DNA from 3 places in the Pseudomonas fjordensis genome. Region 3 is predicted to be linked to each of the others. Evidence: riboswitches for the same ligand, from Rfam matches in the RefSeq annotation. Region 3 holds a riboswitch; each other region holds the start of a gene.

What was found. A riboswitch is a leader RNA that binds a small molecule or an ion and turns the genes downstream of it on or off. The one in region 3 is predicted to bind cobalamin.
Region 1: linked by a shared signal. The riboswitch ahead of ACWHXD_RS20510 (ABC transporter substrate-binding protein) and the one ahead of cobO (cob(I)yrinic acid a,c-diamide adenosyltransferase) in region 3 are both predicted to bind cobalamin.
Region 2: linked by a shared signal. The riboswitch ahead of ACWHXD_RS12535 (CbtB domain-containing protein) and the one ahead of cobO (cob(I)yrinic acid a,c-diamide adenosyltransferase) in region 3 are both predicted to bind cobalamin.

What each region holds. Positions count from the first base shown of each region.
Region 1 is NZ_OZ336860.1:4,502,847-4,513,123, forward strand. It holds gene ACWHXD_RS20490 (aldehyde dehydrogenase family protein) at 1-918, shown strand, start outside; gene ACWHXD_RS20495 (protealysin inhibitor emfourin) at 953-1,258, opposite strand; gene ACWHXD_RS20500 (M4 family metallopeptidase) at 1,288-2,349, opposite strand; gene ACWHXD_RS20505 (DNA/RNA non-specific endonuclease) at 2,486-3,415, shown strand; cobalamin riboswitch at 3,537-3,729, shown strand; gene ACWHXD_RS20510 (ABC transporter substrate-binding protein) at 3,845-4,855, shown strand; gene ACWHXD_RS20515 (FecCD family ABC transporter permease) at 4,852-5,856, shown strand; gene ACWHXD_RS20520 (ABC transporter ATP-binding protein) at 5,853-6,617, shown strand; gene ACWHXD_RS20525 (GNAT family N-acetyltransferase) at 6,722-7,213, opposite strand; gene ACWHXD_RS20530 (alpha/beta hydrolase fold domain-containing protein) at 7,203-8,132, opposite strand; gene tspO (tryptophan-rich sensory protein TspO) at 8,132-8,572, opposite strand; gene chrA (chromate efflux transporter) at 8,763-9,962, shown strand; gene ACWHXD_RS20545 (nucleotidyltransferase family protein) at 10,053-10,277, opposite strand, start outside.
Region 2 is NZ_OZ336860.1:2,770,061-2,780,337, forward strand. It holds gene ACWHXD_RS12510 (SET domain-containing protein-lysine N-methyltransferase) at 1-1,427, opposite strand, end outside; gene nfuA (Fe-S biogenesis protein NfuA) at 1,641-2,225, shown strand; gene cobM (precorrin-4 C(11)-methyltransferase) at 2,838-3,584, opposite strand; gene ACWHXD_RS12525 (cobalamin biosynthesis protein) at 3,655-4,047, opposite strand; gene ACWHXD_RS12530 (CbtA family protein) at 4,044-4,748, opposite strand; gene ACWHXD_RS12535 (CbtB domain-containing protein) at 4,760-4,948, opposite strand; cobalamin riboswitch at 5,045-5,257, opposite strand; cobalamin riboswitch at 5,300-5,499, shown strand; gene cobW (cobalamin biosynthesis protein CobW) at 5,593-6,654, shown strand; gene cobN (cobaltochelatase subunit CobN) at 6,657-10,277, shown strand, end outside.
Region 3 is NZ_OZ336860.1:4,798,223-4,808,499, reverse strand. It holds gene ACWHXD_RS21880 (C40 family peptidase) at 1-376, shown strand, start outside; gene ACWHXD_RS21875 (PQQ-dependent sugar dehydrogenase) at 499-1,812, opposite strand; cobalamin riboswitch at 1,912-2,158, shown strand; gene cobO (cob(I)yrinic acid a,c-diamide adenosyltransferase) at 2,239-2,850, shown strand; gene ACWHXD_RS21865 (cobyrinic acid a,c-diamide synthase CobB) at 2,847-4,199, shown strand; gene bluB (5,6-dimethylbenzimidazole synthase) at 4,196-4,846, shown strand; gene cbiB (adenosylcobinamide-phosphate synthase CbiB) at 4,843-5,751, shown strand; gene cobD (threonine-phosphate decarboxylase CobD) at 5,744-6,733, shown strand; gene ACWHXD_RS21845 (cobyric acid synthase) at 6,730-8,181, shown strand; gene cobU (bifunctional adenosylcobinamide kinase/adenosylcobinamide-phosphate guanylyltransferase) at 8,726-9,247, shown strand; gene cobT (nicotinate-nucleotide--dimethylbenzimidazole phosphoribosyltransferase) at 9,244-10,277, shown strand, end outside.

The DNA.
Region 1 (10,277 bases), 300 kb from region 3:
GTGCTCAAGCATGCGCCCAACGTGATGGGCAGCGCCTACCTGATCCAGCAGGCGCTGCGCAAAGCTGGTTTTGCTGAAGGCGTATTTGAAGTAATCAACGTCACCCAGGACGGCGTGTCCACCGCCATCGCCGACCCACGCATCGCCGCCGTGACGCTCACCGGCAGCGTGCGCGCCGGTATCGCCATCGGCTCCCAGGCCGGCGCCGCCCTGAAGAAGTGTGTACTGGAACTGGGCGGCTCCGACCCGTTTATCGTGCTCAACGACGCCGACCTCGACGCCGCTGTGCAAGCCGCCGTGATCGGCCGTTTCCAGAACAGCGGCCAAGTCTGCGCCGCCGCCAAGCGCCTGATCATTGAGGCCGGTGTGGTGGACGCCTTCACCGCCAAATTCGTTGAGGCCACCCGCGCCCTGGTGATGGGCGACCCAGTGTCAGCCAACACCTATGTGGGCCCGATGGCTCGCTTCGACCTGCGCGACGAGCTGCATGGCCAAGTGCAGGCCACGCTGGAAGAAGGCGCTACCCTGTTGCTGGGCGGCAACAAAGTCGTTGGCGCTGGCAATTACTACGAGCCGACCGTGTTAGCGAACGTCACCGACCAGATGACCTCGTTCAAACAGGAACTGTTCGGCCCTGTGGCGTCGATCATCACCGCCCGCGATGCCGAGCATGCCGTCGCCCTGGCCAACGACAGCGAGTTTGGCCTGACTGCGAGCATCTTCACCAGCGACGCGGCAAAGGCGCGGGGTATCGCCGATCAGTTGGAAACCGGTGGGGTCTTCGTCAATTCGTTCAGCGTGTCAGACCCTCGGGTGGCATTTGGCGGCGTGAAGAAGAGTGGGTTCGGTCGCGAGCTGTCGCACTTCGGCATACGCGAGTTTTGCAATGCGCAGACGGTGTGGCTGGATCGTAAGTAGCTCGCCAAGAGCCACAAATCAGCCTTGGCGCACTTCAACAATTTATGTGCCGCCGCACGCACTGCACCAACCCGTCCAGTGCCGGGGGATTCACCGGCGCGAGCACACAGACCGTGTGCTCACGCTTGCCCTCCGCGACTGTCAGGGTGTAATGCACCCGGCCTGGGTTGCCAGGCTCGGGATCGGTACTTTGTGGCAACTTGAAAAAATCGGCAGCTTCGATCAGTTGCCGTAACTCCTGCTGGTCGGGTTCGGGCAGCGAGTCCAGTTCCACCGTACGCGGCTTGGCCAGCCCCGGAAAATACGCCGCCCCGCCGCTTTCCTTGATTGAAATTCGCATGGCTGTTCCTCGCCGCCCAGGCGGCTTCGTCAAACGTTTATGCCCACCGCTTTCCAGCCTGCCTTGACCGCCTTCTGTTCATCCTTGTTCACGCCATAAAGCTGGCCGGCAATGTCGTGGGTGATGCGCGCAAAACGCAAAAACCCGGAGTTGGGCCGCAGCCGCGAATCGCGCAGTGCGTCGTACCAGATACGCCCGGCACGCTCCCAGGCGAACCCGCCTATATTGATCGCCACCTGATAGAACGCATGGTTGGGAATGCCGGAATTGATATGCACCCCACCATTGTCCTCGTAAGTCTGTACAAAATCATCCATATGCCCCGGCTGCGGGTCTTTGCCCAGCAGCTTGTCATCAAAGGCGGTGCCTGGCGCTTTCATCGAGCGCAGGGCGGTGCCTTTGATCTTTTTGGTAAACAGCCCCTTGCCGATCAACCAGTCGGCGTCCTCGGCCTTTTGCTTTAACGCGTACTGCTTGATCAACGAGCCGAAGACGTCCGACAACGACTCGTTCAGCGCGCCGGACTGGTTGAAGTACATGAGCTTGGCCTCATCCTCGGTCACGCCATGGGCCAACTCATGGCCGATGACATCGAGCGCCACCGTGAAGCGGTTGAACAACTGCTGGTCGCCATCGCCAAACACCATCTGGGTCGAATTCCAGAATGCATTGTTGTAGTCCTGGCCGAAGTGCACAGTGGCATCCAGGGCCATGCCCGCGTCGTCGATGGAATTGCGGTCGAACACTTGGTCGAAAAAGTCGAAGGTTGCGCCCAGGCCGTCATAGGCCTCATCCACCGCAGCATCGCCACTGGCGGGCTGCCCTTCGCCACGGATCAGTTTTCCGGGCAGGCTGTCGGTGTTGTTGGCGCTGTAGATCGAGCGCTGTTTTTCGCTGCCCGCCGCCAATGCCATCCGCGCGGGGCTTTTGGCGGGTTCGGCGACCATGCGCAACGAGCGGAACGTGCTGTCCTTGGCACGCGTGCGTAACGCGACCTCCCGTTGCGCTTTGTCGCCGTGGCGTGCGATCTGGTCGAGCATGTACGGCGGAATCAGGCAGAAAATCGGATTGCGTGGTTGGCGAACACACATGAGCTGGCTCCTTTTTGGCGTGTGATGAACGTCCGGGTAACGTTTTTCAGGATAGCCCTGGGATCGCCACCCGGGCCAAATTGTCATGAGTTTGTGTTGCAGTGGTGTTTATCCGAGGCCCATAAGGAACATGCCCATGCCCGCCCGCACAGTCAAAATCGACCTGTCGCACCGCCCCAGGCTCGCCGATCTGCGACCGTTGATCGCGCCCAGCCCCACCCTGCTGGAAGCCAGAGCCGCGACGTCGCGTGTCACAGCGGCCAAGGACCTCAAAAACCGCGTTGGCTACGTCGACGATTTCCTCAGTGACTTCGTGGTGCCATGGCCCACGGTTGGCGAGCCACTGGCGGGCGACGTGCAACCCAAGCGCCTGGACTACACGCATTTCTCCATCACCATGTCGCGCTCTCGACGACTGGCGCTGTACGTGGGGGTAAATATCGACGGCGCCAAGCATGTGGACATCGTGCGCAGCAACGACTCCTGGGCCTACGATGGCCGCCTGCCCACCGACGCGCAGGTCGGTGAAGACCTGTACGCCGGCAACGGCCTGGACCGCGGCCACCTGGTGCGCCGCCAGGACCCCAACTGGGGCGACGACGCGACCACGGCCAACCTCGACACCTTCCACTTCACCAACTGCTCGCCACAGATGAGCGGCTTCAATCAGAAGACCTGGCTGGAACTCGAGGACTATATCCTCGACAACACCCAGCGCTGGAAAGCCCGGGCCACGGTGTTCAGCGGCCCGGTGTTCAGCGACAACGACCGCGTGTATCGCGGGGTAAAAATCCCCCAGGCGTTCTGGAAAGTGGTGGCCTACCTCAGCGACGACGGCAAACCGTCCGCCAGCGCCTACATGATTGACCAGCGCCGCGAGCTGGACCAATTGGACCTGGTGTTCGGCCAGCTCAGGACCTACCAACGCAGTGTGATTGCGATCGAACAATTGACCGGCATTCGCTTCGGCCAACTGGCTGACTACGACGGCTTCAGCAACGAAGAGCGCGCTACCGGCACGCGCATCGAAGCCCTGATCCGCGGCCCCCAAGACATTCGACTCTAACCACTCCGCCTGTAGGAGCGAGCTTGCTCGCGAAGACCGTCAACGATAACGCAGGGGCGCCTGATGGCCCGCGGTGTTCTCAAGTTCTTCGCGAGCAAGCTCGCTCCTACAGGGCGTGATCGCTTACCATACCGGCGCCGGTTCCCACGTGGGACTAATAGGGAATTCGAAACGCCGCCCAGGCGTCAATCGAAACTGCCCCCGCAACTGTAGGTGCTGAGCCTGCCCCTGAATGCCACTGGACCTCGTCCGGGAAGGCGGGGGCGTGGCGATGACGCATCAGTCAGGAGACCTGCCGGCCCAGCAACATCACTAACCGGCGGGGTGTCCGGGAAGGACATCCTGGCCCTGCGCACCTGTAGCGTCCCAGGGCGTATTTCCGAGCCGTAACTCCCCAGCTGCACCCCTGGTTCACTCGGAGATCGCCCCATGCTGCCACGTGTTACCGCCCTGCTCGCAGGCTTGAGTGCCTGCGCCCTGGCCCACGCCACGCCAAGCCACTACCCGCTGATCGTGGAAAACTGCGGCAGCAGCCTGACCTTCCAGCAAGCACCCGCTCGCAGCGTGAGCATCGGCCAGGCCGCCACCGAGATGCTTTATGCCTTGGGCGTGGGCGATAAAGTGGTAGGCACCTCGCTGTGGTTCAACAACGTGTTGCCACAGTACAAAGCACAGAACGACCGCATCGAGCGCCTGGCCAACAACGAGCCAAGCTTTGAAGCTGTGATCGCCAAGCGCCCGCAACTGGTGGCCGCCGAACTGGAATGGGTGGTGGGCCCGCAAGGCGTGGTCGGCACCCGTGAGCAATTTCATGAGTTGAAAATCCCCACCTATGTGCTGCCCTCTGACTGCGAAGCCAAGGACAATCTGGTCGGCGCCGACGGCACGCGGTTGCAACCGTTTCGCATCGAGACGATTTACCAGAGCATCCACCAGCTTGCGCAGATTTTCGACGTGCAGGCGCGCGGCCAACAGTTGAACGATGAGCTCAAGGCGCGCCTGGCCACATCCATCGCCACCGCCCAGGGCAAAGGTTTGAAGCAGGCCAGCGCACTGGTGTGGTTCTCCAGCGCCGAGATGGCCAGCGACCCTTATGTGGCCGGCCATAAAGGCGTGCCGCAATTCATGCTGCAAACCCTGGGCCTGCACAACGTGGTGCAGTCCGATGAAGAATGGCCCGCCGTCGGCTGGGAAACCATCGCCAAGGCCAACCCCACCTTCCTGGTGATTGCACGCATGGACCGTCGCCGCTACCCCGCCGACGACCACGAGAAAAAACTCGCCTTCCTGCGCAGCGACCCCGTCACCCGCAACATGGACGCGGTGAAACACAACCGCATCATCATCCTCGACGCCCTGGCACTGCAGGCCAGCCTGCGCACGTTCGACGGCCTTGAACAACTCGCTACGGCCATCGACGGCTACGACCTGGGCCAATGATGCGCACCCTCATTGCCCTCGCCCTGCTGTTGCTCGCCCTGCTCGCCGGCGTGGCCATCGGCGAAACCGCCATCGAACCGCAGGTGGTGCTGCAGGTGCTCGCCAATAAGCTCTGGGCCGCAGGCTACGCGCTGGACCCGATCGATGAAGGCGTGGTGTGGAACTACCGCCTGACCCGCACCCTGGTGGCCGCAGCCTGCGGTGCCGGGCTGGCGACCTGCGGGGTGATCCTGCAATCGTTGCTGCGTAACCCGCTGGCAGACCCGTACCTGTTGGGCATCAGCGCTGGCGCCTCCACCGGGGCCGTGCTCGTCGTGCTGATCGGTGTGGGCGGTGGGCTGGTGTCGCTGTCGGCAGGGGCGTTTGTCGGCGCCATGGCCGCGTTTGCGCTGGTGATTCTGCTCGCCCGCGCCAGCGGATCGTCCAGCGGCACCGGGCAGATCATCCTCGCGGGCATCGCCGGTTCGCAATTGTTCAATGCCCTGACCGCGTTCCTCATCACCAAGTCGGCCAGTTCCGAACAAGCCCGCGGCATTATGTTCTGGCTGCTGGGTAACCTCAGCGGCGTGCGCTGGCCGTCGGTGTGGCTGGCGGTGCCGGTGGCGGCGCTAGGGCTGGCGGTGTGCTTGTGGCATCGCCGTGCATTGGATGCGTTCACCTTCGGCAGCGACTCGGCGGCCTCCCTGGGCATTCCGGTGCGCCGCGTGCAATTTGTGCTGGTGGCCTGCGCCGCGTTGGTCACGGCGGTGATGGTGTCTATCGTCGGCTCCATTGGTTTTGTCGGGCTGGTGATTCCCCACGCTGCGCGCCTGTTGCTCGGCACCGGGCATTCGCGGTTACTACCGGCCAGTGCCTTGGGCGGCGCGCTGTTTCTGATCGCCGCCGATGTGCTCTCACGCACCCTGATCAAGGGCCAAGTGATTCCCGTTGGGGTGGTCACGGCGCTGGTAGGCGCGCCGGTATTTGCGTTGATTTTGATTGGCCGGAGGAACGCCCGATGAGCGTGCTCAGTTGCAGCGGCCTGGGTTTCAAGGTGCGTGAGGCGCAGTTACTGCACGGTATCGACCTGGACGTGCAGGCGGGCGAGACCCTGGGCATCGTCGGGCCGAACGGCTCGGGCAAGTCCACCCTGCTCAAACTGCTCGCCGGTTTGCGCCCGCCGGCCAGCGGCGAAGTGCGCCTGGGTGGCAAGCGCCTCGGTGAGTTGTCGCGCCGCACCATCGCGCAACAGCTGGCGGTCGTGGAGCAACAGGCCGACACCGACGACGCCATCCGCGTGTTCGACGCCGTGGCCCTGGGCCGCACGCCATGGCTGTCGGCGTTGAGCCCGTGGTCGCGTGAAGACGACGCCATCGTGCATCAGGCGCTGCACGACGTAGACGCTACCCACCTGAGCCAACGCGCCTGGCGCAGCCTCTCTGGCGGCGAACGCCAACGCGTGCACATCGCCCGCGCCCTGGCGCAGCGCCCGCAGATTTTGTTGCTGGATGAGCCGACCAATCACCTGGATATCCAGCATCAACTGGCGATCCTCAAAGGCGTGCAAGGCTTGCCGGTGACCACTTTGATTGCGCTGCACGACCTGAACCAGGCACTGACCTGTGATCGCCTGGCCGTGCTGGATCGTGGGCGACTGGTGGCGCTGGGTACGCCACTGGAAGTGCTGACGCCACAGCGTTTGCAAGAAACGTTCGGAGTGCAGGGGCATTACCTGACGGACCCGTTCGACGGCGCAAAAATCCTGCGCCTGCGCTCCAACTGAAACTGAACCTGTAGGAGCGAGCTTGCTCGCGAAAAACCCACAGGCGCCGCGTTCATCCAGGAAATACGCGTTATCGTTGACGTTTTTCGCGAGCGAGCTCGCTCCTACAGAAGGCGGTGCATATGGGTGGTTTGCCAGAGCGGGTCTGCCTCGACATCCACCACCTCGAAGCCCTGCCGCCGCCAGAAATCAATCGCCCCGGGCAGAAACGGATGGGTGTGCAGGTAAACCACTTTCACATCCGCCTCCCGCGCCAGCGCCTCCAACGAGCGGTATAACTGGCCCGCCAGGCCCAAGCGACGGAACGCCGGGCGCACATACAGGCGCACCACTTCCACTGTCTTGCAGCCCCGGTAGTCCAACTGGGGAAAACGACTGTCATAAGGCCGATAGCCCACCGCAGCCACGATTTGGCCGTCGGCGCGGGCAATCAGAAACTGCCCGCCACCCTGAAGGTAAACGGCTTCGAACTGCGCCAGATCATGGGGCATTCCGGTTGCGCTGAGCGTTGGAAACAGCTCATCGCGAGCCTGCAAAGCGAAGCTCAGCACCTCGGGAATGTCAGCGGCTTTGGCCGCCTGAATGCTAACGCCCATTGCCAAGGATTCGACCTGTTATCCACTGGCGGCTGTACGCCAACACCCTGTCGGCCATCGCCACCGGAAAATGAATAAACCCATGAGCCGCCTCCGGCAGCAGGTGCGCCTCAACGCCCGCCCATCGCTCGGCGATCAGCAGGGTGTCATCCTTGAGCGGGTCCAACTCGCCCACAAACATCAGCGCAGGCGGCAACCCTTCAAAGTCCCCATACAAGGGCGACAACGGCGCTTGCTGGCGCGCTTCATCGGTGAGCCCCGGCGTCAGCAGGCGCAGCGCGTCGACCATGCCTGGCCCGTCCAACAACAAGGTGTCCGGCCCGGCGGTGCGCACGCTCGGAGTGCCGGTCAAGTCGTAGACGCCGTAATACAACACCGCCCCGCTCACCCGTTGCAGCAACTCGGGCCATTGCTTGAGCGCCAACAAAGTGGCCGCCGCCAAGTGCCCGCCGGCCGACTCACCGACAACAATCACCGGCAGGCCGGCAAACTCCGGGCAGTCGGCCAACAGCCAACGCGCCGCCACCAGGCAGTCGTCCAGCAGCCCCTCAATCGGTGTATCGACCGCCAGCCGGTAATCCACCGACACCACCGCGACGTCACAGGCGTTGACCATGCCGAGGTTCAAGTCGTCATCCATTTGCGCATTGCCGATCACCCAGCCACCGCCGTGGATATCCAACACCACGCCTTTGGGCTTGCCGCTGGGGCGCAGGATGCGCACGGGCACCGTGCCTACCTTTTTCAGCTCCGCCACAGGCGCCTTTTTGAACGTCTGGCTGGCGCGCAGCAGCGCCTGGATCAGGCGCGGCGTGACGCGGTTGCGGATCTTGAACCGCGGCGTCCACGCCAGTTTCTGATTGAAGCGGCGCATCTGTGCCAGTTCGGGCTCGCTGGCGGGCCAATGCTGGTAGGCCATCAGCGGTTATTACGCAGGATCGAGAAGTTCAACGCTGCGGCCATGCACAGCCACACCAGATACGGGAACAGGATCAGGCCGGTAATCAGGTCCAGGCGCACGGCCAGCAGCACCATCGCTGCTACGGTCAGCCACAGCAGCACGATAATCACCATCCCGGCGAGCAACCGATGGGCGCCGAAGAACACCGGCGTCCACAGCGTGTTCAATGCAATCTGCGCCGCCCACAGGGCCAATACCATTTCGCTGCCTGGGATCAGGGTCAAGCGGTAACCGGCCCAGGCCAGCAGCAGGTAGATGATCGTCCAGGCCACTGGGAACAGCCAATTGGGTGGCGTGAAACTGGGCTTGACCAGGGATTCGTACCAGGCGCCGGGTTTGAAGATCACCCCGGTACTGGCGGCAGCGGCGCAGGCAAGCAGGAAGATGAAGAAAGTCATGGTCGGTCCTTGAGGTCGAGTGGGTGGAAAACAACGCTCTGCTTTCAGTGACTCAAATCAGCGCGCATAAATTCAATGTGGGGCGCAAAAATGACATGCGGGCGGCCTCTTCTACGCGTCATAAAAAATGGTTAAGGTTCTGAAACCTATCGCTCTGCGCTGGATTGAACAGCTCGCCCCGAGGCATCCCTTGCCCCCTATCGCCGATCACCGTAGCAGCCCCTGGTCAGTATTTCTGATCTTCCTGCGCCTGGGCCTCACCTCCTTTGGCGGCCCGATCGCACACCTGGGTTATTTTCGCGAAGCGTTCGTCATTCGGCGCCAGTGGCTGAGCGAGCGCAGCTACGCCGAACTGGTCGCCCTGTGCCAATTCCTCCCCGGCCCGGCCAGCAGCCAGGTCGGCATCGCGCTGGGCCTTTCACGGGCGGGTTATGGCGGCGCCCTGGCGGCCTGGGCCGGGTTCACCTTGCCGTCGGCCATCGCTCTGATTCTGTTTGCCTTGGGGCTGGCCCACTACGGCGGCGCCCTGCCCAATGGCGCGCTGCATGGTCTCAAAGTTGTCGCCGTGGCCGTGGTGGCCCAAGCAGTGTGGGGCATGGCGCGCAGTTTGTGCCGAGGCGCTTTGCGGGTGGCGTTGATGTTGATTGCCGCAAGCGTGGTGCTGCTGGCACCCTCCGCCTGGGCTCAAGTCGGGGTCATGATCGTCGCAGGCGTGGCCGGCCTGTTGTTGTTCAAGTACGAGACCCGTGCCGAAGCCGACGCCCTGCCCATCGCCATCAGCCGCCGTGCTGGCGCCTTGTGGTTGATGCTGTTTGTGCTGTTGCTGATGGGCTTGCCGATCCTCGCCGGCTGGGTGTCCAACCCCACGCTGGCACTGGTAGACGCCTTCTACCGCACCGGCTCACTGGTGTTCGGCGGCGGCCACGTGGTGTTGCCCTTGCTGCAAGCCGAAGTGGTGCCCAGCCAATGGGTGAGCAACGACGTGTTCCTGGCCGGCTACGGCGCCACCCAAGCCGTGCCGGGCCCGCTGTTCACCTTCGCCGCGTTCCTTGGCGCCTCCATGAGCCACGCCCCGAGCGGCTGGCTTGGCGGGGTGATCGCCCTGCTGGCGATCTTCGCGCCGTCGTTTCTGCTGATCTTTGGCGCGCTGCCCTTCTGGGCCAGCCTGCGCAAAAGCCCGCGTACCCAGGCGGCGCTGGCCGGTGTCAATGCGGCGGTGGTCGGCCTGCTGTTGGCAGCGCTGTATCGACCAGTCTGGACCAGCGCGATCTTCAACGGCTACGACCTCGCCCTGGCGTTGCTGGCACTGGTGGCGTTGATGGTGTGGAAACTGCCGCCCTGGCTGGTAGTGATAAGTGGCGGCCTACTCGGCACGTTACCGAACTTGTAGGAGCGAGCTTGCTCGCGAAAAACGTCAACGAAAACGCGCTCCTCCTGAATAAACGCGGCGCCTGTCAGTTTTTCGCGAGCAAGCTCGCTCCTACAGTATTGGGGCTACAATCTTGAGCCACGGCCAACGCGCCTGATAACTCCTGGCCTTGTGCAAAAACAGCTCCGGCTCCGGATGCAAAGGGTTGATACGCAACAGCCCCTGCTCCACATCCTCCAAGCCATAAGGCGCATACACCTCGCCCGAGGCAATATCCAACGCAATGCACGTACCCGCCACCAGGTAACGGTCAACCCCTTGCCGGGCCGAATGTAA
Region 2 (10,277 bases), 2.0 Mb from region 3:
TGGAGCGCAAGGTTCTGGACCGCGTTGAACACCTCATACTCATGCTGTTCCAGCGCGGTGACGGCCTGAGCGAGCTCCTCGCGGGAGGGGCCCGACTTTCGGCTGGCAATCAGGCCGTTGGCCTGCGCCCATTGCACGGTAGGGCCCAGCTTGGCCGCCGCGACCAGAGCCTGTTGTTTGACGTCATCGCCGCTGGCACGAAAATGCTCCGCCGTCAGGTTGAGCAGTTGCTCAAAGCTCATGTGGCGCGATGAGCCGGGCGCAAGTGTTTCGGCCAGCAGAAAACCGCTTCTGAAGTTGACCCAGGTACTGGTGGCGGCGTAGGGCAGGTCATCGGGAATATCGGCCACCCATACTTCGCTGGCGACATTGGCCTTGACCACGCACATGGCCAGTTGCGCCGCGTCAGTGCTGATCGACAAGGTGTGGTGATACTGGCTGATCAGGTCTTGGCGGACCGACTTGTAAGACGCCCCAGGCGTGATGAATAACTTCAATTCGTTATCCAACGTCGAGCGTGGGTTGGGGATGATCGTCAGCCACAGTGCGCGCCACAGCAACTTCACCAGCACCGGTTGTGGGCAGGTTTGCGCCTTTTGGCTGCCGTACCAGTCCAGCGCCTTGGCGATACGCTCGGCCAGCGCCAGGTTGCTCGGACTGTTGAGAATCTGCTCAAGCAAGACCGTCGGCGTGGTGCTGAGCATGGCCTGCTGTGATGAGGAAAAGGTCGGCGGCAGCACGCATTGGAACAGTGATTTACGGGTGTGTGTCTGGATCTCTTGGATAACAGACTTGATCTTTTTGTCAGCAGGCGCATCCAGTAAATGCTGCAGATCGCTGATGCTGCCTTCGTGGCCGAGTTTTTTCAGGGCGCAGTGTTCCTGCAAGCCATAAAGAACCGATTTCCACTGTTCGCCGGTTTTTGGATGGGACGGGAGGATGGCGTAATACTTGAGCACCAGGTCGAACCGTACCGAACCGTCACTTTTAAGACCATTACCCACGCGCCGGTTGATATCCAGCAACACATCGACGTCGATGTACCAATAGGTGGGCACATGGCGCAGAATCACCGAGCGGTCGGCGATGCTGAACGTTTCGGGAGGGTCGGGTACCGGCGAGCGGGCGCTGCTGAGTAGGGTGGAGAGCAGATCGTAAAGAAAGTCCCGGCCTAGCAGAGAATTATCCGGTTCAGGCTTGTCCCGCAGGAACTGCTGAAAGTCTTCATCGGCTTCCAGTTTTGCCAGGACCCGAAAGGCTTCCTTGCACTCGCGATTCAGCTCGGACTGCGGGGGAGGGTAGTAGTACACCTCGGCGGCGGTTACTGAACGTGAAATGTGCGCCGTCACGAACTCAATCAGATGGTCCAGGTGCGCTTGCTGTTCAGGCAAGCCGTTGAAATAGAAACTCTGCAACGCGTTGTTCATGCAATCCTCACAATCCTTGGTCGAAGAGGATTCACTATATTCAGCGCGGTTTTGCAGGTGGCCTACATAGGTAGGCATAGGTTTTCGCAGAAACCGGTAGGAGCGCCAGCGGGTTCGGTCAGCAGGATCAGGTCTTTCCCGACAAAAACACTCGGACTTTGTACCTGGGTAATAATTTGGCGTAAACTGCGGGCAAGCCTGTGAGGAGTTTCCATGACTGCCATAACCATTACCGACGCCGCCCACGATTACCTGGCTGACCTGCTGTCCAAGCAGAACACCCCAGGTATCGGCATCCGCGTCTTTATCACCCAGCCTGGCACCCAGTACGCCGAGACTTGCATTGCCTACTGCAAGCCCGGCGAAGAGAAGCCTGAAGACACCGCCCTGGGGCTCAAGAGCTTCACCGCCTACATCGACGCGTTCAGCGAAGCCTTCCTTGACGACGCCGTGGTCGACTACGCCACCGACCGTATGGGCGGCCAGTTGACCATCAAGGCCCCCAACGCCAAGGTGCCGAACGTCAATGCCGACAGCCCGGTCAATGAGCGCATCAACTACTACCTGCAAACCGAGATCAACCCTGGGCTGGCCAGCCACGGCGGCCAGGTGAGCCTGATCGACGTGGTGGAGGACGGTATCGCCGTGTTGAAGTTCGGCGGCGGCTGCCAGGGCTGTGGCCAGGCGGACGTTACGTTGAAGGAAGGTATCGAACGCACACTGCTCGAGCGCATTCCTGAGCTCAAGGGCGTACGTGACGTGACCGACCACACGCAGAAAGAAAACGCCTACTACTGAGTAAGGTGTTCACTGCGAACATAAAAAAACGGCGCCCCGTGAGCGCCGTTTTTTATGCTTAAAATTCAGTCAGTTATAAGATACATCTAACAAAATAGATCAAGGGTGGGAGCTGGCTTGCCTGCGATGTCGGCCTCATGGCCGACGCCTATCCACCTGAAGCCCACGATCCAAATTGTGGGAGCGGGCTTGCTCGCGAAGGCGGCTTGACAGTCAACACAGTTGGATTGTGTACATATCCATTGCTGCGGTAACGGCCACTTAGGGTTCCGCCCTGACGGCGGCTCACTTTTGAAAAGCGCAAAAGTAAGCAAAACGCTCTTGCCCCACCACTCGGCACCTCGCTTAGGCTCGGTGTGCCCGAACGCAGGCTTGAATCCGTGGGCCGCCGCCACGCGCCATCCATGGCGCGGGGCGGCTAACCCGGCGTCCTGCCGGGTTACCCACGAATTCAAGCCTGCGTTCGGCCAGCGTGGTTTAACGGGGCGCCTAAGATCAAAAGCAGATCAAGAGCGGCTCGCTTCGCATCGTGGTTACCGTTGATCGTTACAGAGTTATGCACCGACTGTCGGATCGTCACGGGAGCAAGCTCTCTAGCCAAACTGTGTTTCTTCAGGGCCGATAGAGGTGCGCATGCCCTGCGCGGTACAGCGACGACTCACTGAAACTGTCACTGGCCAACACCCGGCCCACCACGATCAATGCCGTACGCCGAAACCCCTTGGCCGCGACTTTCTCGGCAATGTCACTCAGCGTACCCACCACCCACTCCTGGTCCGGCCAGGTCGCCCTGTGCACCACGGCAATCGGGCAGTCCGCGCCATAGTGCGGCAGCAGTTCGGCGACGATCTTTTCCAAGTGATTGACCCCCAGATGAATCGCCATGGTGGTGCCATGCCGCGCCAGGCTGTCGAAGTCTTCACCGGGGGGCATGCTGGTTTTATCGGCGTAACGGGTCAGGATCACGCTCTGGGCGATGTCCGGCAGGGTCAGTTCGGTCTCCAGCAAGGCCGCGCACGCCGCGACAGCCGTCACTCCTGGAATGATCTGGAACGGGATGCCCAGCTCACGCAAATGGCGGATTTGTTCGCCAATCGCCCCATACAAGCTGGGGTCGCCGGAGTGCACCCGCGCCACATCCTGGCCTTGGGCATGGGCTGTCTTGATCAGCTCGATGATTTGCTCCAGGTGCAGTTCGGCGCTGTTGACCACCTGGAGCGCCTGGTGACCTTCCAGTACGGCGGCGGGCACCAGCGAGCCGGCGTAGATGATCACCGGGCAACTGCGAATCAGCCGCTGGCCCTTAACGGTGATCAATTCCGGGTCGCCGGGGCCGGCGCCGATAAAGTAGACGGTCATGGAGAAGTCCTGTTGAAAAACGGGCGAGCATGAAGATTGCTCATGATCGAAAGCGGCAATTATCGGGATTTTACCCTGCGCAGGCCAATGCAAGGGTGGCCTGTGCGCTTTTCTGGCGAGTGATCAGCAGGCGCGCGGGGCCATTGGACAGGTGCTCGGCCAGGGCCAGGGCGGCGCTTTCGGCCACGCCGTAACAGCCGGTGTGGGCAAAAGCCAGCGCAGAGCGATGGCTCAGCCGATGCTCATAGCCCACCAGTTGTTCGGCACTGAAACATTGCAAGGGCAGGTTCAACCGCTGGGCCAGGGCCAGCAGGCCAGGCTCATCGCGTTTGCGGTCAATGCTTGCCAGCGCAGTCACGCGTGAGCGCTCAATGCCGGCCTCGGCCAGGGCGCTGTCCAGCAACGCCAGCAGGCTGTGAACCTCACAGCCCCGCTGGCAGCCAAGCCCGACAACCAGAATCATGCCGAGTATTGGTCGTCGCGATTGCGGCGAAACAACCAGGCGCTGATCAGGCCCAGGGCCAACCAGAAGGCCACGTTGGTCAATTGCGAGGCGATCTTGAACTGCGCTTCGAGCGCCTCCGGAGCCAGCATCGAATGCACCTCAGGTTGCGGCGCGCCGATGAAGTGGGGCACGGCAAGGATCGCCAGCCCAAGGCCTTTCAATAGCCAATTGCGGCCGAATACGATCAGCGCCAGGCCGGCGGCGGTCGATGCTGCAGTGCCGATCCACCAGGTCTGGCGCAGCGTCAGGTCAGCGGCCGCGGTACCGGGCAGTTCCGGGGGCAGGCCCAGGGTGGGCGCCAGTACAAAGGTCGCGTAGCCGGCCAGGCCCCAGAGCAGGCCTTGGGCGGTGCGGGTCGGCGCGCGCAGCGTGTAGAGGCCGGCGAGCATCAGCGCAAAGCCTACTGCCACTACCAGGTTGCCGCCGGTGGTGGACAGCACGCGCTGCCAGCCATCTTCCGGCTCCCAGGCTTGGGCGTCGTGGGTGTGGGCTGCGGCACCAGCGGCGTGCTCATGCGCCACTTCGGCGGCTGGCGGGGCTTTTTCATAGCTTTCCGCCTGCAGAATCAGTGGTGCCACCCAGAAACTTTGCAGCAGGGTCAGCAGCAAGGCCGCCAAAAGCCCAGTGAACCCTGCGGTTTGCGCAATACGCTTGATCATGTCGGCAGCTCTCAATGGCACGGGAACGCGGCGCTGTGGCGGGTATCGTGGGCGGCGTTGTGCACCGCCTCGATATGCGAGAACCCGGCGAAATACACCAGGCACGCGCCCAGGATCGACGCGCCGATGGCGGCGGTCAGGCGTTGGCTGAGGGTGGCGGTGCTAGTGGCGGAGTGCGAAGTGCTGCTGATGATCGACATGGCGCGTCCCTTTCAGGTGTCAGGGTGAAACGAGCGCATGAAGACCCCACGCGCCAGGCACGCAGGGTTCGAACAGCGCCCGCCCACCGCGGGTTTGTTATCTGATTTTTTCGGGCCGGTCTCCGGGCTTGCGAGGGGCGGCTCTTGAAAGAGGCCTCCTGAAAGCGTCGCCTTCCCATGCAAACGCACAGTGGCCATGACGCTTCGCTCGCTTACCGTTGCGGGGGCAGCACCGGACTGGTCATAGGTCTATGACGCACCGGTTTCCCGTTTCACCCTGTGAAGGGCACCCGAAACAAGAGGTGTAGGAGAGCATGGGCCGGGGACGGTAGTCAAATGCTGCAAGCCCCTGTAGCCTTGCACCCTCGAGGTTCTTCGGCCCAGGCCGAAGCTAAGAAGGGAACGCGGTTCAAGCCGCGGCTGCCCCCGCAACTGTGAAGGGTTCAGTTGACTGCCACGCCACTGCCGATAGGGCGGGAAGGCGCAGTCAGCGTTGGTCGCAAGACCTGCACACCCCAAGCCAGGAGACCTGCCTCGCGACTGATTTTCCAATTCAACCGGGCGGGGTGATCCGGTGACGAAATCCGCTGCTGCGCGCCGCCGCAGGGCCTGTCGTCCCGTATGCCCGCCCCAAAGGGCATCCGATGAAAACACTGGCCAAACTTCCCGTCACCATCGTTACCGGCTTCCTCGGCTCGGGCAAAACCACGCTGTTGCGCCATATGCTCGACAACGCCCAGGGCCGTCGCATTGCGGTGATCGTCAACGAGTTCGGCGAGCTGGGCATTGACGGTGAAATCCTCAAGCAGTGTTCTATCGGTTGCACCGAAGAAGAAGCCAATGGCCGCGTCTACGAGCTGGCCAACGGTTGCCTGTGCTGCACCGTGCAGGAAGAGTTCTTCCCGGTGATGCGTGAACTGGTCGCCCGTCGCGGTGACCTGGACCATATCCTCATCGAAACCTCAGGCCTGGCGCTGCCCAAGCCATTGGTGCAAGCCTTCCAGTGGCCGGAAATCCGCAGCGCCTGCACCGTTGACGCGGTGATCACCGTGGTCGACAGCCCGGCCGTGGCTGCCGGCACCTTTGCCGCCTTCCCGGACCAGGTCGACGCCCAGCGCAAACTTGACCCCAACCTGGACCACGAATCGCCGTTGCACGAGCTGTTCGCCGACCAGTTGGCCAGCGCCGATCTGGTGATTCTCAACAAAACCGACCTGATCAGCGCCGAAGACCTGGCCCGTGTGCGCCTGGAAGTCGCCGAAGAACTGCCGCCCGCGGTGAAGATCATCGAAGCCAGCAGCGGTCGCCTGCCTCTGGACGTGCTGATCGGCCTGGGCGCCGGTTCCGAGGAGCATATCGACGGGCGTCACAGCCATCACGACCATCACCACGAAGGTGAAGACGACCACGATCACGATGCCTTCGATTCCATCTCCATCGACTTGCCCCAAGCCGACGAAGCGCTGTTGCTCGACGCTCTGACCCAGTTGGTGGTGCAGCACGGCATCCTGCGTGTGAAAGGGTTCGCCGCGATCCCCAACAAACCGATGCGTCTGCTGATCCAGGGCGTGGGCACGCGCTTTGACAAGCACTTCGACCGTGCCTGGGGCGCTGACGAAGCACGCACCACGCGCCTGGTGCTGATCGGCCAGGAACTGGACGCCGCCGGCCTTGAAGCGCAATTGCGCGCCGCCCTCAGCGTTTAACCATGCACCTGCTCAGGACCCAACCCGGTGGTTTCGTCGCGGACGACAATATTGCCGACCTTGGCCAGACCCCCGCTGAACTGGTGATCCTGTGCAGCGGCGATTCCAGCCTGGCGCTGCTCGCCGAAGCCGCCCAGCAATTGCCCGAGGACTACCCCAGCCTGCGCCTGGCCAACCCGATGCAGGTGCAGAACCATGCCTCGGTCGACCTGTACGTCGACGAGGTATTGCGCCACGCCAAGGTCATCCTGCTGTCATTGCACGGCGGCATCGGCTATTGGCGCTACGGTATCGAGCGCCTGGTGGAGTTGGCCGAGCGCGGCGTCACCCTGATCCTGGTGCCGGGTGACGACCGCCCGGACCCGGAACTCAGCGGCCTGAGCAGCGTTGCTGTCGAACACCGCGAGCGCCTGTGGCACTTCCTGCGCCAAGGTGGCCTGGGCAATGCCCTGGATTTTTACCACTGCCTGGCCAGTACCCACCTGGGCCGCGACTATGCCTGGGCCGAGCCGCAAGCGCTGCCACGCACGGCGATCTATCACCCGCACACCGCCAATGCCCGCCTCAATGACTGGCAGGCCGATTGGCACGCTGACTGGCCCGTGGCTGCGGTGCTGTTCTACCGCTCCCATTTACAGGCGGCCAATACCGGTTTTATCGATGTGTTCTGCCAGCGCTTACAAGCGGCGGGCCTCAACCCGTTGCCGATTGCGGTGGCCAGTTTGAAAGAGCCCGGCTGCCTCACGGTGGTCGAGGACCTGCTGGATGACGTGCAAGCCGCGGTGATTCTGAACACCACCGGCTTTGCCCAATCGAGCCCGGAAGCTCCGCATTTGCGCCCGTTTCGCCGCAATATCCCGGTGATCCAGGCGATCTGCGCCCAGGACAACCAACCCGGCTGGCAGGCCAGTGAACAGGGCCTGGGGCCCCGCGACCTGGCGATGCACATTGCCTTGCCGGAGCTGGACGGGCGAATCATCAGCCGGCCGATCAGTTTCAAGGACCTGGCCTGGCGCAGCGAGCGCAGCCAGTCGGACGTGGTGTGCTACCGCGCAGCGCCCGAGCGCATGGATTTTGTCGCAGAGCTGGCACGCCGCTGGGTCGAGTTGGCGCGGGTGCCCAATGCACAGAAACGGATTGCGTTGATCCTGGCCAACTACCCGACCCGCGACGGTCGCATCGGCAACGGCGTGGGCCTGGACACCCCGGCGGCGGCGCTGAATATCCTGCGCGCCTTGCAAACCGAAGGCTACCCGGTGGCGGAGGTGTTGCCCGACAGTGGCACCGCGCTGATCCATGAACTGCTCGGCGGCGTCACCAACGACCTCGACAGCCTAGACCTGCGCCCTTGCCATCAAAGCCTGGGCCTGGAGGAGTATCAGACGATGTTTGATCGCCTGCCGGCCTCCAATCGCCAGGCCGTGCTGGAACGGTGGGGCGCGCCACAAAACGATCCGATGTGCCGCGATGGCCGCATGATGATCGCTGGCCTGCGCCTGGGCCTGACCTTTGTCGGCATCCAGCCGGCCCGGGGTTACCAGGTGGATGCCAGCGCCGTGTACCACGACCCGGACCTGGTACCGCCCCATGGCTACCTGGCGTTCTATTTCTGGCTACGCCATACCTACGGCGCCCACGGCGTGATCCATGTGGGCAAGCACGGCAACCTGGAATGGCTGCCCGGCAAAGGCGTGGGCCTGTCGGAGCACTGCTGGCCGGATGCACTGCTGGGGCCGCTGCCGAATATCTACCCGTTTATCGTCAACGACCCGGGTGAGGGCGCCCAGGCCAAGCGGCGCACCCAGGCGGTGATCATCGACCACTTGATGCCGCCGCTGACCCGCGCCGAAACCTACGGCCCGCTGCGTGACCTTGAGTTGCTGGCCGACGAATATTACGAAGCGCAATTGCTCGACCCGCGCCGTGCCCTGGAGCTGCAAAAAGACATCCTCAAGCTGGTGCGCGAAACCCGTATCGACCAGGAGTTGGAATTGGGCAGTGAGGCGGACGCGGCGGTGTGGCTGCCGCGCCTGGATACCTACCTGTGCGACTTGAAGGAATCGCAGATCCGCGATGGCCTGCATATTTTTGGCGAGTCGCCCGAGGGCCGTTTGCGTATCGACACCTTGCTGGCGCTGTTGCGCATTCCCCGTGGCGATGGCCGGGGCCCGCAGTCGAGCCTGCTGCGCGTGTTGGCCAAGGCGTTCGAGCTGGGGTTTGATCCGCTCGATTGCGCATTGGCCGAGCCCTGGACGGGGCGGCGGCCGTTGGTGTTGCAGAAGATTGACGATCAGCTGTGGCGCACCGCCGGGGATACCCGTGAACGTCTGGAGTTGTACGCGGCGCGCTTGATCGAGCAGGCATTGGAAGGCCCCATCGAGCAGTTGGAAGAGCCCGGCTGGCACGAGGTGAAGTCGGTGATCGAAAGCCTGCGCATTGTCGTCGCGCCACGCCTGGATGCCTGCGGCCCGGCGGAGATGCGCGGTTTGCTCGATGCCTTGAGTGGGCGCTTTGTCCCGGCGGGGCCCAGCGGTGCGCCGAGTCGCGGTCGGCTGGATGTGCTGCCCACAGGGCGTAACTTCTTTACCGTGGACGTGCGCAACCTGCCAACCACCACGGCCTGGCGCATCGGGTTCCAGTCGGCCAACCTGATGCTTGAGCGGCACCTGCAAGACCACGGCGACCACCTGCGTCAGCTCGGCCTGTCGGTGTGGGGCACCGCCACCATGCGCACCGGCGGTGACGATATTGCCCAGGCCATGGCACTGATGGGCGTGCGCCCGGTGTGGGCCACCGGCAGCCAGCGGGTGGATGATTTCGAGATCCTGCCGATCAGCTTATTGGACCGCCCGCGTGTGGACGTGACCCTGCGAGTGTCCGGGTTCTTTCGCGATGCGTTTGCCAACCTGATCCGCCTGTTCGATGCGGCGGTGCAGGCGGTAGCGGCCCTGGATGAACCCGACGACATGAACCCGCTGGCCGCCAAGGTGCGCAGCGAACGCCAAGCGCTGCTTGAGTCGGGCCTGGATGAAGCAGCAGCGGCCAAACAGGCCGGCTGGCGCATTTTCGGCGCCAAACCGGGTGCCTATGGCGCGGGCGTGCAGGGCGCGATTGACGGGCGCCTGTGGCAGAGCCGCGAGGACTTGGCCGAGGTCTACCTGAACTGGGGTGGCTACGCCTACGGTGGCTCCGATGAAGGCACCGCAGCCCGCGAGCAATTTGCCCAGCGTTTGAGCCAGGTGCAGGCGGTGTTGCAGAACCAGGACAATCGCGAGCACGACTTGCTCGACTCCAACGACTACTACCAATTTCAGGGCGGCATGCTGGCCGCCGTGGAAACCCTGAGCGGTGACAAGGCCGCCAGCTACCATGGCGACCACAGCCAGCCGGACGTGCCGAAAATCCGCACCTTGAAGGAAGAGCTCAACCGGGTGATCCGCTCCCGTGCGGCCAACCCCAAGTGGATCGAAGGCGTGAAGCGCCATGGCTATAAAGGCGCGTTTGAAATGGCCGCGACCGTGGACAACCTGTTCGCCTTCGACGCCACCACCGCGCTGATTGACGACCACCAATACGTCTTGCTCGCCGATGCCTACCTGCTGGACCCTGACACCCGTGCCTTT
Region 3 (10,277 bases):
GCTAGGCCTGGTCGGCACGCCTTATCGCTGGGGCGGCAACACACCGGACTCGGGTTTTGATTGCAGCGGCCTGATCGGCTTTGTATTCCGCGACGCTGCCGGCATCTCATTGCCGCGCACCACCCGTGAATTGATCGTGATGCGTGCCCAGGACGTCAGCGAACAAAACCTGCAAACCGGCGACTTGCTGTTCTTCGCCACCGGTGGTGGTTCGCGGGTCAGCCATGCGGGCATTTATGTGGGGGAGGGGCGCTTCGTACACGCGCCGCAAACCGGCGGTACGGTGAAGCTGGATACGCTATCCAAAGCGTATTGGCAGAATGCCTATCTGAGTGCCAAGCGGGTGCTGCCGGGGAACCTGGCGCGTAATCCCTGAATCAGTAAAACTCAAAATGTGGGAGCGGGCTTGCCCGCGAATGCAGTGTGTCAGTCAACGGGTTAGTTGGCTGGGCCACCGTAATCGCGGGCAAGCCCGCTCCCACATTGGTGTGTGGCGATCTACTTAGCAGCCGACACTCGCCAAACCTTATTGCCCACATCATCGGCCACCAGCAAATCCCCCAGCTGATCAATCACCACGCCAACCGGCCGGCCCATGGCTTTCTCATCACTATCAAGAAACCCCGTCAGCACATCCACCGGTTGCCCTTTCGGCTGGCCCCCTTCGAACGGCACGAAAATCACCTTGTAGCCACTGTGCGGCTTGCGGTTCCAGGAACCATGCTGGCCGATAAATGCGCCGTTTACGAAGGGGGCGGGGAGTTTGCTGCCCTTGGCGAAGGTCAGCCCCAGCGACGCAGTATGAGGGCCTACCGCATAGTCGGGAGCGATGGCCTTGGCGACCATGTCCAGGTTCTGCGGGGTGACACGTACGTCCACATGCTGGCCGTAATAGCTGAACGGCCAGCCATAGAAGCCGCCATCCTTGACCGAGGTGATGTAGTCCGGCACCAGGTCACTGCCAATCTCATCGCGTTCGTTGACTGCCGTCCACAGCTTGCCGCTCTGTGGCTCCCACGCCATGCCGTTGGGGTTGCGCAGGCCAGAAGCAAAAATGCGGTGCTGGCCGCTGGCGCGGTCGACTTCCCAAATGGCGGCGCGACCCTGTTCGGCTTCCAGGCCGTTTTCGCCGACGTTGCTGTTGGAGCCGACGCTCACGTACAGCTTGCTGCCGTCCTGGCTGGCCACTACGTTTTTGGTCCAGTGGTGGTTCAAAGGGCCACCGGGTAAATCCACCACCTTGGTGCCGGGGGAGGTGATCGCGGTTTCACCCGGCTGATAGGCGAAGCGCAGCAATTTATCCGAATCGGCCACATAGAGGTCGTTACCCACCAGGGTCATGCCAAACGGCGAATTGAGGTTTTCCAGGAACACCGTGCGAGTTTCTGCCACGCCATCATGGTCGGCATCGCGCAGCAAGGTAATGCGGTTCGGGCTCGGCACGCCGGCGCCAGCGCGGTCCATGACTTTTTCCATCACCCAGCCGCGTAGGCCTTTGGTATCGTCCGGCTTGGGCGGTGCATTGGTCTCGGCCACCAGTACATCGCCGTTGGGCAATACGTAGAGCCAGCGCGGGTGATCCAGGCCTTCGGCAAACGCGGCCACCTGGGTGCCGGCGGCGGCGACGGGCTTGGCGCCTTCGGGCCAGCCGATGGCCGGGGCGATATTGACAGTGGGGATCAGCGTCTTGTTCGGCTCCGGCAGCCGGGGCGAGGGCCCGGTGCCGTCGGCGACCTGCAGGGTCGAGCTTTCGCCGCACGCAGCGAGGCTGCCGGCGAACATGATCATTAGGGCGAGTCGGGTTTTAGGCATGGTTTTCTCCTTGATACCTGTAGGGGTAGAGAAGCACGAACGGCGGATGGTTCAAGTACAAGGCCAGCTTTAATTGACGCTCCACCCCCAACCCACTAACCTTCGCGGCTTGTTCCAGGTGCTCTGTGGCGTACGCGTCGACGGAGTGAAACAGGGAAGCCGGTGAGTGAGCGCACTTGTACACAGTGCTGCCGCGATTCCGGCGCTGCCCCCGCAACGGTAAATGAGTCAAGACGGTGCTGTTTGCCACTGTATCGCGTGCGATATGGGAAGGCGCACCCTCGGCTGCTTGCTATCAAAAGCGCCACTCATGAGCCCGGAGACCGGCCTGGATCATCCAACAGCATCACGGTGGGCGATGCTTGGCTGTCTGTTTTTTTCTTTTTCCTGCCCGCCGTTTTTGTCCAGCCCCAACGGAGAGCTGCCATGACTGATTCCCCCGAACGCGACGAACGCCACCTGGCGCGCATGCTGCGCAAAAAAGCCGTGATTGACGAGCGCATCGCCAATTCCCCCAACGAATGTGGCCTGCTGCTGGTGTTGACCGGCAATGGCAAAGGCAAGAGCAGTTCGGCGTTCGGCATGCTGGCCCGAGCCATGGGCCATGGCATGCAATGCGGTGTGGTGCAGTTCATCAAGGGGCGTAACAGCACCGGCGAAGAATTGTTCTTCCGCCGCTTCCCCGAGCAGGTGCGCTTTCATGTGATGGGCGAAGGCTTCACCTGGGAAACCCAGGACCGCCAGCGCGATATCGCCGCCGCCGAAGCGGCTTGGGCGGTATCTCGGGCCATGTTGAATGACCCCTCCATCGGCTTGGTGGTGCTGGACGAACTGAACATCGCCCTCAAGCACGGTTACCTCGACCTGGACCAGGTACTCAGCGACCTGCAAGCCCGCCCGCCCATGCAGCATGTGGTAGTCACCGGCCGTGGCGCCAAGCCTGAGCTGATCGAAATGGGCGACACCGTCACCGAAATGGGCATGCTCAAGCACGCGTTCCAGGCCGGTATCAAGGCACAAAAAGGCGTCGAACTTTGAATCAGCCCCGTCATTGCCCGGCCGTATTGATCGCCGCTCCGGCGTCCGGCCAGGGCAAAACCACGGTCACCGCCGCGCTGGCGCGTTTGCACCGCAACCTGGGGCGCAAGGTGCGCGTGTTCAAATGCGGGCCGGACTTTCTCGACCCGATGATCCACGAGCGTGCCAGTGGCGCGCCGGTGTACCAGTTGGACATGTGGATGGTGGGCGAGCAGGAAAGTCGCCGTCTGCTCTGGGAGGCGGCGGGGGAGGCCGACCTGATTCTCATCGAAGGCGTGATGGGCCTGTTCGACGGCACGCCTTCCAGCGCTGACCTGGCGCGGCACTTCGGTGTACCGGTGCTGGGCGTGATCGATGGCACCGCCATGGCCCAGACGTTCGGCGCTTTGGCCCTGGGGCTGGCGCGCTATCAACCCGACCTGCCGTTCGCCGGCGTGCTGGCCAACCGCGTCGGCACGTTGCGCCATGCGCAATTGCTCGAAGGCAGCCTCACCGAGGGCTTGCGTTGGTACGGTGCATTGTCCCGCGAGACCGGCATCGAACTGCCCAGCCGTCATCTGGGCCTGGTGCAAGCCAGCGAATTGAACGACCTAGACGTGCGCCTGGACGCCGCCGCCCAGGCGTTGGGCAGCAGTTGCGAAGTGGCCCTGCCGCCGCCGGTGACCTTTGCCGCGCCCGAGGTGATCGAAGCCGAACCTTTGCTGGCCGGTGTGCGTATTGCCGTGGCCCGTGACGAAGCCTTTGCCTTTACCTACGGCGCCAGCCTGGATCTGTTGCGGGCAATGGGCGCCGAGCTGAAGTTCTTCTCACCGATCCATGATCGCCAGCTGCCTGAAGCTGACAGCCTCTATCTGCCCGGTGGGTATCCAGAATTGCACCACCAGGCATTGTCGGCCAATACCGCGATGCTGGACGCCATTCGTGCTCATCACGCCGCTGGTAAACCGCTGCTCGCCGAATGCGGTGGCATGCTCTATCTGCTCGACTCCTTGACCGATGTGGAGGGTACACGCGCCGAACTGGTTGGCTTGTTGCAAGGCGATGCGGTGATGCAGAAGAAACTCGCGGCCCTTGCACTGCAAAGCGTTGAACTGCCGGAGGGGACGTTGCGTGGGCATACCTATCACCATTCCCTGACCAGTACCGAATGGGCGCCGATTGCCCGTGGCCTGAGCCCTAACGGCGGGCGCGGGGCTGAAGCGGTCTATCGCCAAGGTCGATTGACAGCCTCCTACGTACACTTTTATTTTCCGTCGAATCCTGGCGCGGTGGCCGCGTTGTTTGCGCCCGCTCCCACAGGGGAATGCATTTCAAATGTGGGAGCGGGCTTGCTCGCGAAGAGGCCATGACTGACAACGCATTCCCCCAAGCCGACCGCGAAGCCGTCTACCGCGCCATCGCCGAACGCCGCGACATGCGCCACTTCAGCGGCGGCAGTGTCGCGCCTGAACTGCTGCAACGCCTGCTCCACGCCGCGCACCAGGCGCCCAGCGTCGGCCTGATGCAGCCGTGGCGTTTTATCCGCATCAGCGACCGCCCGTTGCGCAGCCAGATTCAACAGTTGGTAGAAGAAGAACGCGTGCGCACTGCCGAAGCGTTGGGCGAGCGCTCCGATGCGTTCATGAAGCTCAAGGTCGAAGGCATCAACGACTGCGCCGAGGTATTGGTCGCCGCTTTGATGGACGACCGCGAGCGCCACATCTTCGGGCGCCGTACCTTGCCGGAAATGGACATGGCCTCGCTCTCTTGCGCGATCCAGAACCTGTGGCTGGCGGCGCGCGTGGAAGGGTTGGGCATGGGCTGGGTTTCGCTGTTCGACCCCCAGGCCCTGGCCGAGCTGCTGGGCTTGCCGCCCGGCGCAAAACCGCTGGCAGTGTTGTGCCTGGGGCCAGTGGCCGAGTTTTACCCGGCACCGATGTTGCAGCTAGAAGGCTGGGCCGAGCCGCGACCGCTAAGTGACATGCTGTATGAAAACACGTGGGGAGTGAGTCAATGAGTGTGGCCTTGCTGTGTGTGGCTGCGGTGGCGCTGGATGCGCTGCTGGGTGAGCCCAGGCGCTGGCATCCGCTGGTGGCATTCGGCAATTTCGCCGGGCGCATCGAGCAACGTTTCAATAGCGGTGGGCGTGGCTGGCGCAGCCATGGCGTGACCGCGTGGTTTATCGCCGTGGTGCCGCTGACCCTGCTGGCCACCGCGTTGTCGTGGGCGCCCTATATTGGCTGGCTGCTGGAGATTATGGCGTTGTACTGCGCCCTGGGCATGCGCAGCCTGGGTGAGCACGTCACCCCAGTGGCCCAGGCCCTGCGCCGTGATGACCTGGACGAAGCGCGTACGCGTGTGAGTTACCTGGTCAGCCGCCAGACCAGCGAACTGGACCACACTGAAGTCGCCCGCGCGGCCACCGAATCGGTGCTGGAGAACGGCAGCGATGCGGTATTCGCTGCGTTGTTCTGGTTCGTGGTGGCCGGTGTGCCAGGCGTGGTCCTCTATCGCCTCAGCAACACCCTGGACGCCATGTGGGGCTATCGCAATGAGCGCTTTGAGCGTTTCGGCTGGGCAGCCGCCAGAATCGATGATGTGCTCAACTATATTCCTGCGCGTTTGGTGGCCTTAACCTACGCGCTATTGGGTAAAACCCGCCTGGCGCTCAAATGCTGGCGCACCCAGGGCTCGACCTGGGACAGCCCCAACGCCGGCCCGGTGATGGCGGCAGGGGCCGGAGCCTTGGGTGTGGAACTCGGCGGCGCGGCGATTTATCACGGCGAGGTGCATCAGCGCCCGCCATTGGGCGAAGGCCCGCCGGCCGACGCCGATTCCATTGATCGCGGCTGGCAACTGGTGCAGCGCGGCGTATGGTTGTGGCTGCTGGTCCTGTGCGTGGGGGCGCAAATCTATGCTTGAACATGGTGGTCGGCTGCGTAAGGCCGCGATTGAGTACGGCATTGCCGAAGCGGATTGGCTCGACCTTTCCAGCGGCCTGGCGCCCTGGCCGTGGCCGATTCCCGAGATTCCCTTGCGTGCCTGGGCGCGTTTGCCGGAAACCGATGACGGTTTGGAGAAGGCTGCCAGCGAGTATTACGGCGCCGGCCCGTTGCTGCCGGTGCCGGGCTCCCAGGCAGCGATCCAACTGCTGCCGCGCCTGCGTCGTTCCGGCAAGGTCGGCGTGCTTTCGCCCTGTTACGCCGAGCACGCCGAAGCCTGGCGCCGCGCCGGTTATGTGGTGCGCGAAGTGCAGGAGCAGGAAGTCGACTTCTTTCTCGACAGCCTCGACGTGCTGGTGGTGGTCAACCCCAACAACCCCACGGGATTGAGCTTGAGCCCACAGCGCCTGCTGGACTGGCATGCGCGGCTGGCCCAACGCGGTGGCTGGCTGGTGGTGGACGAGGCGTTCATTGACGTAACCCCGGACTTGAGCCTGGCCAGGCATGCCGACCAGGTCGGCTTGATCGTGCTGCGCTCATTCGGCAAGTTTTTCGGCCTGGCCGGTGTGCGCCTGGGCTTCGTGCTGGCCGAGCGCAAGTTGCTCAAGCTGTTGGCCGAACAAGTCGGGCCCTGGGCCGTCAGCGGGCCGACGCGGGTGCTGGGCCAAGTGTGCCTGCGCGATACCGCCGGGCATGCGCGCCAGCGCAGTCGTTGCATCGAAGCCGGCCAGCGTCTGTTCGAGTTGCTTGAGCGCCGCGGCCTTCAACCCCACGGCGGCTGCGCATTGTTCCAGTGGTTGATTACCCCCCACGCTGAACGGCTGTACGAATTCATGGCCCAGCGCGGCATCCTGCTGCGCCTGTTTGTGCACAACAGCAGCGTGCGCTTCGGCCTGCCCGACACCGACGCCGACTGGCTGCGCCTTGACGAAGCCCTGGCCGCCTACAAGGACGCCACATGAGCACGTTGATGGTGCAGGGCACCACCTCTGACGCCGGCAAAAGCACCCTGGTGACCGCGCTGTGTCGCTGGCTGGTACGCCAGGGCATCGCAGTGGCACCGTTCAAACCGCAGAACATGGCGCTCAACAGCGCAGTGACCGCCGAAGGCGGCGAGATCGGCCGCGCCCAGGCGGTGCAGGCCCAGGCTGCCAACCTGGCGCCCCACACTGACATGAACCCGGTGTTGCTCAAACCCAACAGCGACACCGGTTCCCAGGTGATCATCCATGGCCGTGCCGTTACCAGCATGAATGCCGTGGCGTACCACGACTACAAAGCCATTGCGATGCAAGCCGTGCTGGCCTCCCACACGCGTTTGAGCCAGGCCTACCCGGTGGTGATGGTCGAAGGCGCGGGCTCACCGGCCGAGATCAACCTGCGCGCTAATGACATCGCCAACATGGGCTTCGCCGAAGCGGTGGACTGCCCGGTGCTGTTGATCGCAGACATCAATCGCGGCGGCGTGTTCGCCCATCTGGTTGGCACCCTGGAACTGCTGTCACCCAGTGAGCAGGCGCGGGTCAAGGGCTTCATCATCAACCGTTTTCGCGGTGATATCGCGTTGCTGCAACCCGGGCTGGATTGGCTCGAAGCGCGCACCGGCAAACCGGTGATCGGCGTGCTGCCCTACGTGATGGACCTGCACCTGGAGGCGGAAGACGGCATCGACCAACGCCAGATCGACAAGGCCGCCCAAGTGCTCAAGGTAGTGGTGCCGGTGCTGCCGCGCATCAGCAACCATACCGACTTCGACCCGCTGCGCTTGCATCCCCAGGTGGACTTGCAGTTCGTCGGGCCGGGCCAGTCGATACCGGCTGCTGACCTGATCATCCTGCCGGGCTCGAAAAGCGTGCGCAGTGACCTGGCCTACCTGCGTGCCAATGGCTGGGACACCGCCGTGGCGCGGCACCTGCGTTATGGCGGCAAGGTACTGGGGATCTGCGGCGGCTTGCAGATGCTCGGCGAGCAAGTCCATGACCCGCTGGGCCTGGAAGGGCTTGCGGGCTCCAGCGACGGCCTCGGGTTACTGGCGTTCAGCACCACCCTGGAACAAGAGAAGCAGTTGCGCAACGTGCGTGGACGCCTGGTGTTGGAAGACGCCGACGTCAGCGGTTATGAAATCCATGCGGGGGTAACCTGCGGCGCTGCCTTGGCAAGCGCTGCCGTGCTGCTGGACGATGGCCGCAGCGATGGCGCGCAGAGCCCCGATGGGCAAATTCTAGGCACCTACCTGCACGGCTTATTCGAAACCCCGGCAGCGTGCAGCGCGTTGCTGCGTTGGGCCGGGTTGCAGGACGTGCAAGAGGTGGATTATCACGGCCTGCGCGAGCGCGATATCGAGCGCTTGGCGGACTTGGTGGAGCACCACCTGGACACCGAGTTGTTGCGCAAGCTATGTGGAATCTGAAGGTGTTCACACGACCCAATTGTGGCAGCTGGCACGCCTACGATAGCCATAGCTATCTACACACCTCTGCAGCGCTCAACGGTAACCACGATGCGAAGCGAGCCGCTCTTGATCTTGATCTGCTTTTGATCTCAGGCGCCCCGTTAAACCACGCTGGCCGGAATTCGACAGGGATTTGGGGGGTAAACCGGCAGGGATGCCGGTTTAGCCGCCCCGCGCCATGGATGGCGCGTGGCGGCGGCCCCCCAAATCACTGGCGGATTACGGGCACACCGAGCCTAGGCGAGGTGCCGAGTGGTGGGGCAAGAGCGTTTTGCTTACTTTTGCGCTTTTCAAAAGTGAGCCGCCGTCAGGGCGGAACCCTAGGTAGCCGTTACCTACATAACGGATATGCACGCGGTCTAATCCAACATCCCGGTCGGCTGTCAGGCCGTCGCGGGAGCACGCTTGCTCGCGAACGCGGTGGGCCAGCCATAAGTGCATTCACTGACACACCCTATTGGCGAGCAAACCCACTCCCACACTGTTCGCCAGAGACCTTTGCATGTATCAATTGATCCTCGGCGGCGCCCGTTCGGGCAAGAGCCGCCTGGCCGAAAAGCTTGCCGCACAGAGCGGGCTTGCCGTCATTTACATCGCCACCAGCCAACCCCTCGACGGTGAGATGAACGAGCGCGTCGCGCTGCACCGCCAGCGCCGCCCCGACCATTGGGGCCTGGTTGAAGAACCCATCGACCTCGCGCGCGTGCTGCGCGAAAACGCCGCCACTGATCGCTGCCTGCTGGTGGATTGCCTGACCTTGTGGCTCACCAATCTTCTGATGCTCGAAGACCCGGCCCGCCTTGCATCCGAGCGCGATCACCTGCTGCAAACCCTGGCCTCGCTGCCGGGGGAAATCATTTTTGTCAGCAACGAGACCGGTCTGGGTGTCGTGCCGCTGGGCGAATTGACTCGCCGTTATGTGGATGAAGCCGGTTGGCTGCATCAAGCCTTGGCCGAGCAATGTCAGCGCGTTGTACTGACGGTTGCCGGCCTGCCCCTGACTTTGAAAGGTACTGCGTTATGACCGATTCCTGGTGGCTCAACCCCTGCAAGACCATTGATGCCACGGCCCACGAACAGGCGCTGGCGCGTCAGCAGCAGTTGACCAAACCCGCTGGCTCCCTCGGCCAGTTGGAAGCGCTGGCGGTGCAGCTGGCAGGTTTGCAGGGCCAGGCCAAACCCTCGGTAGATCACCTATGGATCGCGATTTTTGCCGGCGATCACGGCGTGGTTGCTGAAGGTGTGTCGGCATTTCCCCAGGCGGTCACTGGCCAGATGCTGCAAAACTTCGTCACCGGTGGTGCGGCAATCAGCGTGCTGGCGCGGCAACTGCAAGCGCAATTGGAAGTGGTCGACCTCGGCACCGTCACGCCGTCCTTGGATTTGCCCGGCGTTCGTCACCTGAATATCGGCGCGGGCACGGCCAATTTCATCCATGGCCCGGCGATGACCCAAGCCCAAGGGCAGTTGGCCTTGCAAGCTGGACGAGACAGCGCACGCCGCGCCCTGGAAAGCGGCACGCAGCTGTTTATCGGCGGTGAGATGGGCATCGGCAACACCACTGCCGCCAGCGCCCTGGCTTGCGCATTGCTGGATTGCCAGGTCAGTGACCTCACAGGCCCTGGCACCGGTTTGAATGCCGCAGGGGTCAGCCACAAGGTCGCGGTCATCGAACGCGCCTTGGCGTTGCACGCCGGCCAGCGCAGCGATGCGCTGCAAACCCTGTTCAATCTCGGCGGTTTTGAAATAGCCGCGCTGGTCGGTGCTTACCTGGCCTGCGCCCAGGAAGGTATCGTGGTGTTGGTGGATGGGTTCATCTGCAGCGTGGCCGCGCTGGTAGCGGTGCGCTTGAACCCGGCGTGCCGCCAATGGCTGGTGTTCGGCCATCGGGGCGCCGAGCCGGGCCATCGCCATGTGCTGTACAGCCTCGACGCGCAGCCGTTGCTGGAACTGGGCCTACGCCTGGGCGAAGGCAGCGGCGCCGCGTTGGCGGTGCCCTTGTTGCGCCTGGCGTGTGCGCTGCACGGGCAGATGGCGACCTTCGCCGAAGCCGC